Regions from separate parts of the Streptomyces sp. NPDC058231 genome, predicted to be linked through region 2. Evidence: riboswitches for the same ligand, from Rfam matches in the RefSeq annotation. Region 2 holds a riboswitch; each other region holds the start of a gene.
What was found. A riboswitch is a leader RNA that binds a small molecule or an ion and turns the genes downstream of it on or off. The one in region 2 is predicted to bind cobalamin.
Positions count from the first base shown of each region.

Region 1: another riboswitch for cobalamin. It lies ahead of ACFVXE_RS03095 (cobalamin biosynthesis protein); the one in region 2 lies ahead of ACFVXE_RS12515 (hypothetical protein).
Region 3: another riboswitch for cobalamin. It lies ahead of metE (5-methyltetrahydropteroyltriglutamate--homocysteine S-methyltransferase); the one in region 2 lies ahead of ACFVXE_RS12515 (hypothetical protein).
Region 4: another riboswitch for cobalamin. It lies ahead of ACFVXE_RS27295 (ABC transporter substrate-binding protein); the one in region 2 lies ahead of ACFVXE_RS12515 (hypothetical protein).

Region 1 covers NZ_JBHVWN010000003.1:56,684-58,876, reverse strand. The annotation lists gene ACFVXE_RS03095 (cobalamin biosynthesis protein) at 1-921, opposite strand, end outside; cobalamin riboswitch at 1,065-1,196, opposite strand; gene ACFVXE_RS03090 (hypothetical protein) at 1,347-1,583, opposite strand; gene ACFVXE_RS03085 (anion permease) at 1,596-2,193, opposite strand, start outside.
Region 2 covers NZ_JBHVWN010000013.1:105,589-107,781, forward strand. The annotation lists gene ACFVXE_RS12510 (PHB depolymerase family esterase) at 1-817, shown strand, start outside; cobalamin riboswitch at 993-1,124, shown strand; gene ACFVXE_RS12515 (hypothetical protein) at 1,232-2,193, shown strand, end outside.
Region 3 covers NZ_JBHVWN010000004.1:89,143-91,335, forward strand. The annotation lists gene metE (5-methyltetrahydropteroyltriglutamate--homocysteine S-methyltransferase) at 1-1,043, opposite strand, end outside; cobalamin riboswitch at 1,158-1,375, opposite strand; gene ssuE (NADPH-dependent FMN reductase) at 2,037-2,193, opposite strand, start outside.
Region 4 covers NZ_JBHVWN010000049.1:38,678-40,870, forward strand. The annotation lists gene ACFVXE_RS27285 (protein kinase family protein) at 1-157, shown strand, start outside; gene ACFVXE_RS27290 (helix-turn-helix domain-containing protein) at 422-922, shown strand; cobalamin riboswitch at 888-1,078, shown strand; gene ACFVXE_RS27295 (ABC transporter substrate-binding protein) at 1,141-2,181, shown strand.

The DNA of each region.
Region 1 (2,193 bases), on a different contig from region 2:
GATCAGCCGGCCCGCCGCGCACACGCCCAGGGCCAGCACTCCCACCCGGCGCGACAGCCGCACCGCACGTTCGATGTCCGCGGTCTCCACCGCACGGCCGGCCCCGCCGTTCAGCACCGGTCGGTGCTCGACCCGCCCTCCGTACGCGAGGGTCCCGCCGAGCCGTACCCCGAGCGCGCCCGCGAACGAGGCCTCCACCGGGCCGGCGTTGGGGCTCGGATGTCTGCCGGCGTCGGCCCGCCAGGCCCGGAGCGCTTGCCGTGGCTGCCCTCCGGCGGCCACGGCGAGCGCGGCCGTGAGCCGTGCACCGGGCCAGCCCGCCACATCGTCCAGCCGGGCCGAGGCCCAGCCGTAGCGGCGATGGCGGGGCGACTTGTGCCCGACCATCGCGTCGAGGGTGTTGACGGCGCGGAAGGCGACGAGTCCGGGCACGCCGCCCAGGGCGCCCCAGACCAGCGCGCCGACCACCGCGTCCGAGGTGTTCTCGGCGACGGACTCCACCACGGCCCGGGCGATCTGTGGTCCGTCGAGGGACTGCGGGTCGCGGCCGCACAGGTGGGGGAGGCGTGCACGGGCGCGTTCGATGTCACCGGCGGCCAGCGCGGCGCCGATCGCGCGGGCCTCCCGGCCCAGCGAGGTGCCGCCTACGACGGACCAGGTGGCGGCGGCGGTCAGGGCGACGGCGGCGGGACGTCGGCGGACGGCGCGGGCGGCCAGTGCGGCTCCGCCCGCGGCGCCGCCGGCACAGATCAGGGTGTGCAGCGCGCCCCACCCGCGGTGGTCGCGCCACAGACGCCGCTCGACACCCGCCGCGGCCCGCCCGAACGCGGCGACCGGGTGACCCCGGCGGGGATCGCCGAGCAGCAGATCGCCGATCAGACCGGCGGTGGCGCCGTACGCGAAGACGCGGTCGGCTCGCACGCTCAGCCGGCCGTCGCGCCTCGAAGGACCTTCGTGCAGCCGGCTCTCGGGGAGAGCGGCACGACAACGGGCGCAGGGCAGCCGGGCATGGCGATATGTCCTCACTCAGGGTCCGCGCCCTGGATCGACGTGACCGGCGGCGAGAGTCTCCTGGCTCCCGGATCCGCAGTTCCCCCGGCCTTCCAGCCCGCCTGCGCGAGCCGTGACTTCCGGTGTGGGGGACTGCTCCCCGGTGACAGTGGCGGGACCGCGCCGGATTCGCACCGGCTTCCTCTGCTGTCGCCGTAAATGGCTCCGGCAGTCCACCACGCTCCGCGAACGCCCGTCAACCCGGCGTTGACCTGCGGCGGCGAGTGTGCGCAGACGCACACCGGGCCGGCCACACACGAGGTGTGACCGGCCCGGCGGGGAGTGCGGGACGCGACTCAGGCGACGATCAGGTAGATCCCGTACGCCACCGCTGCCGCGCACAGTGCGAAGCAGAGGTACGCGCCCGTGCGGACGAGCGCCGTGGAACCTCCGGAGGCGCCGCCGCCCTGCGCAGCCGGTTCCGGCTGCCTGGAGAGACCTGCGATGCCGAGGGTGAAGAGGCCCACCAGTGCGACGGTGACGACGAGCGAGACACCGAAGACGGAGCCGAGAGCTGCCCAGTCGATTTTCATGGTGATCTGTCCTTACACCGTGGCGGGCCGCGCCGGGTCGGCGGCGACGGTTGCGGGCTGGGCCGGGATGGTGGTCGTGAGGTCGGTGGTGACGTCCACCGCCGTGGCGGCCGTGACGACGGCCCCGGCGGGCGGCGGCGGGGTGACGGCCGCGATGGCGGTGGTGATGACACCCGCCGGCTCGGCGGCCCGCCTGTCGGGTGCGACATCGTCGCGTCCGACCGGCTTGCGCCGCGACAGCAGCCAGATCGCACCGGAGCCCGCGATAAGCAGGACGGCGACGACGACGACACCCCAGGTGCCCTGCTTGGTGAGGAACTCCGCGCCCGCGCCGACCAGACCGGCGGCCGGCAGGGTCAGACCCCAGGCGACGAACATCCGGGTGGCGGTGGACCAGCGGACCACACCGCCGCGGCGGCCCAGCCCGGCGCCCATCACGGCGCCGGAGCAGGACTGGGTGGTGGAGAGGGAGAAGCCGAGGTGCGAGGAGGCCAGGATGACCGTCGCCGCGCTGGTCTGGGCGGCGAAGCCCTGCGGCGGCCGGAGCTCGGTGAGGCCGCTGCCCATGGTGCGGATGATGCGCCAGCCGCCCAGATAGGTGCCGAGCGCG
Region 2 (2,193 bases):
CGGCTACAGCGGCCCCTGGCCCCGGGTGGCCATCTGGCAGGGCGCGTCCGACTACACGGTGTACCCCGCGAACGCCACCGCGCTGCGTGACCAGTGGACCGATGTGTGGGGTATCGGCCAGACCCCGGCCGGCACCGACACGCTGCCCGGGAACACCACCCGGACCATCTACAACGACTCCTCGGGCAAGCCCGCCGTGGAGACGTACTCCGTCTCCGGCATGGGCCACGGCCTGCCCGTGTCCCCCGGCTCGGGCACCGGTCAGTGCGGTTCCACGGCCGCGTACTTCCTCAGCTCGATCTGCTCGACGTACTACACCGGCGTCTTCTGGGGACTGGACCAGGGCGCCCCCGGCGGCGGGAACCCGCTGCCGGCCCCCTCGGGTCCGACGGTCACCGGCGTCACCGGCAGCAGCGCCTCGCTCTCCTGGGGCGCGGTGACGGGAGCCTCCTCGTACGCCGTCTACCGCAACGGCACCGAGGTCGGGCGGCCCGCCTCGACGGCGTTCACGGACACGGGGCTGACCGCCGGGACCGCGTACCGCTACACGGTGGCGGCGGTCGACGCGTCGGGGGCGACCGGTACCGTCTCGGCCGCGGTGACGGCGACCACGACCGGCGGGACGGGCGGCGGCGCCTGCTTCACGGCGACCAACTACGCCCAGGTGGCGGCCGGGCGGGCGCACACGACGGGCGGCTACGTGTACGCCAACGGCTCGAACCAGAACATGGGTCTGTACAACGTGTTCGTCACCCACACCCTGAGGGAGTCGCCGGCGGGCTACTTCGTGATCGCCGACACCGGCTGCACGGCGTAGCGGGCGGGCCGGGTCCGCGGCCCGCCCGGCGACCACTCCTCGTGACAGGAAGGCGTCCGCGGGTCCCGGGTCCGGGACGGACCGGGGCAAGGGCGTGGAAGTGGTCCCGGCGGCTCCGGGACGGTGACGTACGTCGCTGTCCCGGATGCCCCTCCGCCCGGGGCGAACGGGTTACGTCCCGGTAGAGTGTGCGAGTCGTCATCATGCCCGTTCAGGGGGAAGCCGGTGCAAATCCGGCGCTGACCCGCAACCGTGAGCCGCTTCGAGCGGTAAGTCGGACTGCCCTGTCCGCGGTCGTGACCGGCTCGCGTCACCGGAGAGCCGGTGGCCGGCACCGTCGAGGCATACGGGGCCGGAGCCTGGTGCCTGAGCGTGCCTGTGCCCGGTTCCGCCACAGGAGAGGCTCAGCCCGCAATGACCGTACGCCGCAGCGCAGCAACGCTCGCCGCCACCGCCACCGTGCTCTGTGCGGCCGCTGCCCCGGCCGCGGTCGCGGCGCCGTCGCCCTCCCCCAGCCCGTCCGTCGCGCTGCCCTCCGGGCTGTACGGCACCAAGGACCCCACGTACGACGGGGTCTGGCGGCAGTCGCTGGCCTTCCTCGCCCAGCGCATCGAGGGGATCGTGCCCGCGACCGAGTCGGTGGACTGGCTGATCGCCCAGCAGTGCGGCAACGGCGCCTACGCGTCGTACCGCGCCGACGTCTCCAAGCCGTGCGACGCGAAGACCATGCTGGACACCAACGCCACCGCCGCGGCGGTCCAGGCGCTGGCGGAGGTCGGCGGGCACCGCGACATCGTCAACAACGGGGTCCGCTGGCTGAAGTCCGTCCAGAACGAGGACGGCGGCTGGGGCTACGGCGCGGGGTCGCCCAGCGACGCCAACTCCACCTCGGTCGTGATCGGCGCCCTGGCCCGGCAGGGCCAGCGGATCGGGGACATCACGAACGCGGGCGGCAGGACGCCGTACGACGCACTCCTCAAGCTGGCGATCCCCTGTGGCGGCAAGGACGGCGGCGCCTTCGCGTACCAGCCGGACAAGGCCGGGAAGCTCGCCGCCAACGCGGACGCCACCGCGGCCGCCGTGCTCGGCTCGATGGGCAAGGGCCTGGCCGTCGGGGACAACGCCACGGTCGACGGCAAGGCCCCGGCCTGTGTGAAGAGCGACGACCTCAAGCCGGAGCAGGCCGCCCGCAACGGTGCCGCCTACCTCGCGGGCGCCCTCGCCAAGACCGGCCACCTGAACCTGCCCCCGATGCCGGGCGCCGACGACACCACCCCGCAGCCCGACTTCGGCAACACCGCGGACGCGGTCGTCGCCCTGGCCTCCGCGGGCCACAAGGACAGGACTGCGGGTGCGGTCGGCTGGCTGAAGAAGAA
Region 3 (2,193 bases), on a different contig from region 2:
GCCACATCGACCCGGTCGGCGAGCCCCAGGAGAGTGGCAAGAGTGGCCAGCGACTGCTCGTAGTCGTTGATCCAGATGTTGCGGCCGCTGACGACCCCCGCGACGAGCCGCTTGCCGGGCAGACCGCCGACGGCGGCGAGGTCTTCGAGGTTCGCGGCGCCGGCACCGGTGAAGTCCCTTGCCAGGCCCTCGACCGGGGCCTTCGCCAGGACGGGGAGCGCCTCGCCGAGCCGGTCGAAGTAGGAGGCGACGAGCAGCTTGGGGCGGTCGGCCAGGCTGCCGAGTTCACGGTAGGCGCGGGCGACGGCGTTCAGCTCGGCCGGGGAGCGGTCCTGGACCAACGCGGGCTCGTCGAGCTGCACCCACTCCGCGCCGGCGGCACTCAGATCGGCGAGTACCTCTGCGTACACCGGCAGCAACCGGTCGAGCAGGGTGAGTGGTTCGAAGCCGGCCGCCACCCCGGGGGCGGGCTTGGCCAGCAGGAGATACGTGACAGGGCCGACGAGCACCGGCCGGGCCGTGTGTCCGAGCGCCAGCGCTTCCTTCAGCTCGGTGGCCTGCTTGGCGGAGTCGGCGGCGAAGACAGTGTCCGGACCGAGCTCGGGGACAAGGTAGTGGTAATTGGTGTCGAACCACTTGGTCATCTCAAGGGGAGCTACGTCCTGGGTGCCGCGGGCCATCGCGAAGTACCCGTCGAGCGTGTCGGATTCGACGGCCTTGCGGTGCCTCTGCGGGATTGCGCCGACCATGACGCTGGTGTCCAGAACGTGGTCGTAGTACGAGAAGTCGCCGGTGGGTACCTCGTGGACACCGGCATCCGCCAGTTGCTTCCAGTTCGACCGGCGTAGGTCGGCCGCCGTTTCCCGCAGGGCGTCGGCCGTGACACGGCCCTTCCAGTAACCCTCGATGGCCTTCTTCAGTTCCCGGTTCGGGCCTTGGCGGGGGTATCCGTACACGGTGGCGCGTGCTGCCGCGGCCACGGTCTTGTTGTCACGGAAATCTCCTTCGCGAGATGACTCCTTGAGATCCCGGAGACGGGACACGGACGCGAAGGGATGACGAACCGGACGGATCCCGCGCACGTGTTCGGTGCGGTCTCTCCGTCTGGTACGTACGCCGACCCGCCCACGAGGTCACCGGGATGTCCGTACGCGATCGGTCGCGTACGGGCAACGGGCAGGTCTTCGGACTCGCGGGCACATCTGCCGAGGCAGATTCCTACTGACCGTCGCTTCCCAGATCCGACCGGATCCAGTGCGTATGACGGCGGTCGTTCCCACTCACCGCTGCGGGGCAGTCCCGGATTCCCACCGGGTTCCCTCTTACGAAGCATCCCGTCTGGCGGACGGGGCGAACCAGTTGCACGCGGCAGCCTACGGGGCCGAGCAGGGAAGCATCGGGTCACGTCCATCATTCGGATGACGAGGTGAGATGCGCCAGGCCTTTCCGGGAGTGGCGGACCTGCGTGACGCCGACCTGAGCACGGCTTTCCTGGGAGGTGGTTTCCTCGGGTGCGTCCTGCTCAGTGGAGCGGGCCGGAGCGGCGTGCACCTCGGAGGCGCAGACAGATGCGTTGTCCACCAGCGCCGACAGGTCTTACCGGTTCGTCGCCACTCGTGGTCCGAATGGCTGAGGGCGCGATGCGGAGTCGTTGCAGGAGGCAGGCCCCTGAGTCCGCAGCGGCCGCACCGAACCGCCCTTCTGAGCCTCCGGCCTTCCGAGATGAAGGTGCCCCCTCATCGACGTGGGGCTGCTCCAGCCGTAGATCGCTTCCCTGCTGGACGCGGCCCAACGGTCGGTCCGCGCCGCCCTCAAGGCGCTGCGCGACAGCAGGGGCGGTCGACCACCGCCACGCGCGCTCCCAAATGCCGATCTACGGCTGGAGTACCAGTACTCCAGCCGTAGATCGTGATCACATGCGAAGGCGGCGCCAACAGCTCCTGTGCCGAAACTGTTCCGGCACAGGAAGTTGCCGGCCTCAGGTGCCACACGGCCAAGGAGTGCGGCCGGGATGCCGTGACCCGCAGGCGGCGGGCTCAAGCGGTGGCCGATATCAGCGTCGGCCGGCCGCCCAGTGCAGCGGAGAAGGCGTCCGTGACCTGGGCCAGGGCGTGGGCGGACGCCGGTGCGAAGGTCGGTGCGCCGTCATCGCCGACGGTGATGTCCTTGTCGAGCGTGAACCAGCCTTGCACG
Region 4 (2,193 bases), on a different contig from region 2:
CCCGTCGCAGGTCGCGGCGATCCTCACCCGCCACGCCCCGATCGCCGCAGTGATGACGGACTACTACCGCGAGTTCCGTTTTGAGAGCAGGCAGACCCCGTATCCCCTGGAGGCGATCCGCCGGATCGGCGGGCCGGACAGCTTGTTCATCATCTGATGGACCTGGGCGGCCAACAGCCGGGCTGGATGCGGGAGGCTCCGGGTGCCCTGATCCGCTTCTGCTGAACGGCCTGCCTGCCTTGCCCGTAGCCACTGCGCGCCCGATCGTCGTGACCGCCGCCGAACGGCACCGGCTCAAGAAAGCGGCCTACGGCCACAGGACCCCGCACCGTGACCGCCTGCGGGCGCAGATCGTGCTGCAGGCTGCCCGGGGGCGGGGCAACGCAGCGATCGCCCGCGAAACGGGAGCGCACCTGGCCACGTGCGCACCTGGCGGGTCCGCTTCGCCGACGGCGGCCTGGCTGCCCTGGCCGACCGCAGGCGCTGCAGCCGTCCACGACGCTTCACCCCGGTGCAGGTCGCCGAGGTCAAGGCCCTGGCCTGCCAACTGCCCGCCGAGACCGGCACCCCGCTGTCGCGCTGGTCGTGCCCGGAACTGGCACGTGAGGTCGTCGTCCGCCGCATCGCCGACTCGATCTCCGCCTCCACCGTCCGCCGCTGGCTGCGCGACGACACACTCAAGCCCTGGCAGTACCGGTCCTGGATCTTCATCCGCGATCCGAAGTTCCGGCCCAAGGCCGCCCGCATCATGGACCTGTATGCCGGCCGCACCGGCAACATGATCAGCCCCGAAGGACTTCGGGCTCCGGCCGGACTTAGCCCGGCCGGGGCACTGCGGCCGTACCCGCACCGGCGACCGCACCGCCACCGGGGCACGCGGAGCCGCGTGATAGCTTGCCGAAGCCAGTCAAACTCCACGTAGGGGTCAGGGAATCCGGTGCGAATCCGGAACTGACGCGCAGCGGTGAGGGGGACGGACGGGGCCACGGCCACTGGGACGCATCCACGGATGCCCCGGGAAGGCGTCCCGTCCGAAGGAACCCGAGTCCGAAGACCTGCTGGCAACTGCCGCCCGGTGCCGGGCGGCAGTACTCCGTACACCGGGCCCCGCGCATGGGCCCTGAGACGCAGAGGGACTCCGTGCCGTCCATAGCCAGCCCCGCCCGCACCGCTGCCCTGCTCTCGGTGGCGCTTCTCCTGCTGACCGCCTGCGGCGGCGGCACCGACAGATCCGGGGCCGAGCCCGCCGGGGGCGCAGGCTATCCGGTGACGCTCAGGAACTGCGGCCCCACCGTCACCGTCGAAGCCGCTCCGCACCACGCCGTCTCCGTCGACCAGGGGTCGACGGAGATCCTGCTCTCCCTCGGCCTCGCCGGCCGGCTGGCTGCGACCGCCACCTGGACCGACCCGGTGATGAAGGGGCTGGAGAAGGCCAACGCGAAGGTGGCGCGGATCTCGGAGAACCGGCCCTCGTCGGAGAAGGTCCTCGACCAGGAACCCGACTTCGTCAGCGCGTCGTTCGAGTCCACCCTCGCCAAGGGCGGCGTCGCTCCGCGCGAACAGTTCGAGGAACTCGGCGTCCCGACCTACGTGTCGCCCGCCGACTGCACCGGCAAGGACAACAGCGGCGGTGGCGACGGAGCGCGGACCGAGGCACTGACCATGGACAGCGTCTACCGTGAAGTACACGAACTTGCCCAGGTGTTCGGCGTCCCCGAGCGCGGGGACAGGCTCGTCGCACAGCTGCGGGGGCGGGTGAATGAGGCGACGGACGGCGTGAACGCCTCCGGAACCTCACTCCTCTACTGGTTCTCGGACTCCAAGTCCCCCTACCTGGCAGGCTGCTGCGGGGCACCCGGCATCATCACCAGGGAACTCGGCGCGAAGAACGCCTTCGACGACACCCACGAGGAATGGCCGCAGATCAACTGGGAGACCGTCGCCGACCGCAACCCCGACGTTCTGGTCATAGGCGACCTGACGCGCAAGGCCCAGACCGCAGAGAGCGCCGCCAAGAAGATCGAGTTCCTGGAGTCCGACCCCGTGACGAAGAACATGGACGCCGTCCGGCACAAGCGGTACGTGCTGCTCAGCGGACAGGCCATGAACCCGTCCATCAGGACGGTCGAGGGCCTGGAGCAGGTCGCCGCCGGGCTGCGGTCGTTCGGGCTCGCCGGGTGACGGACACCGAAC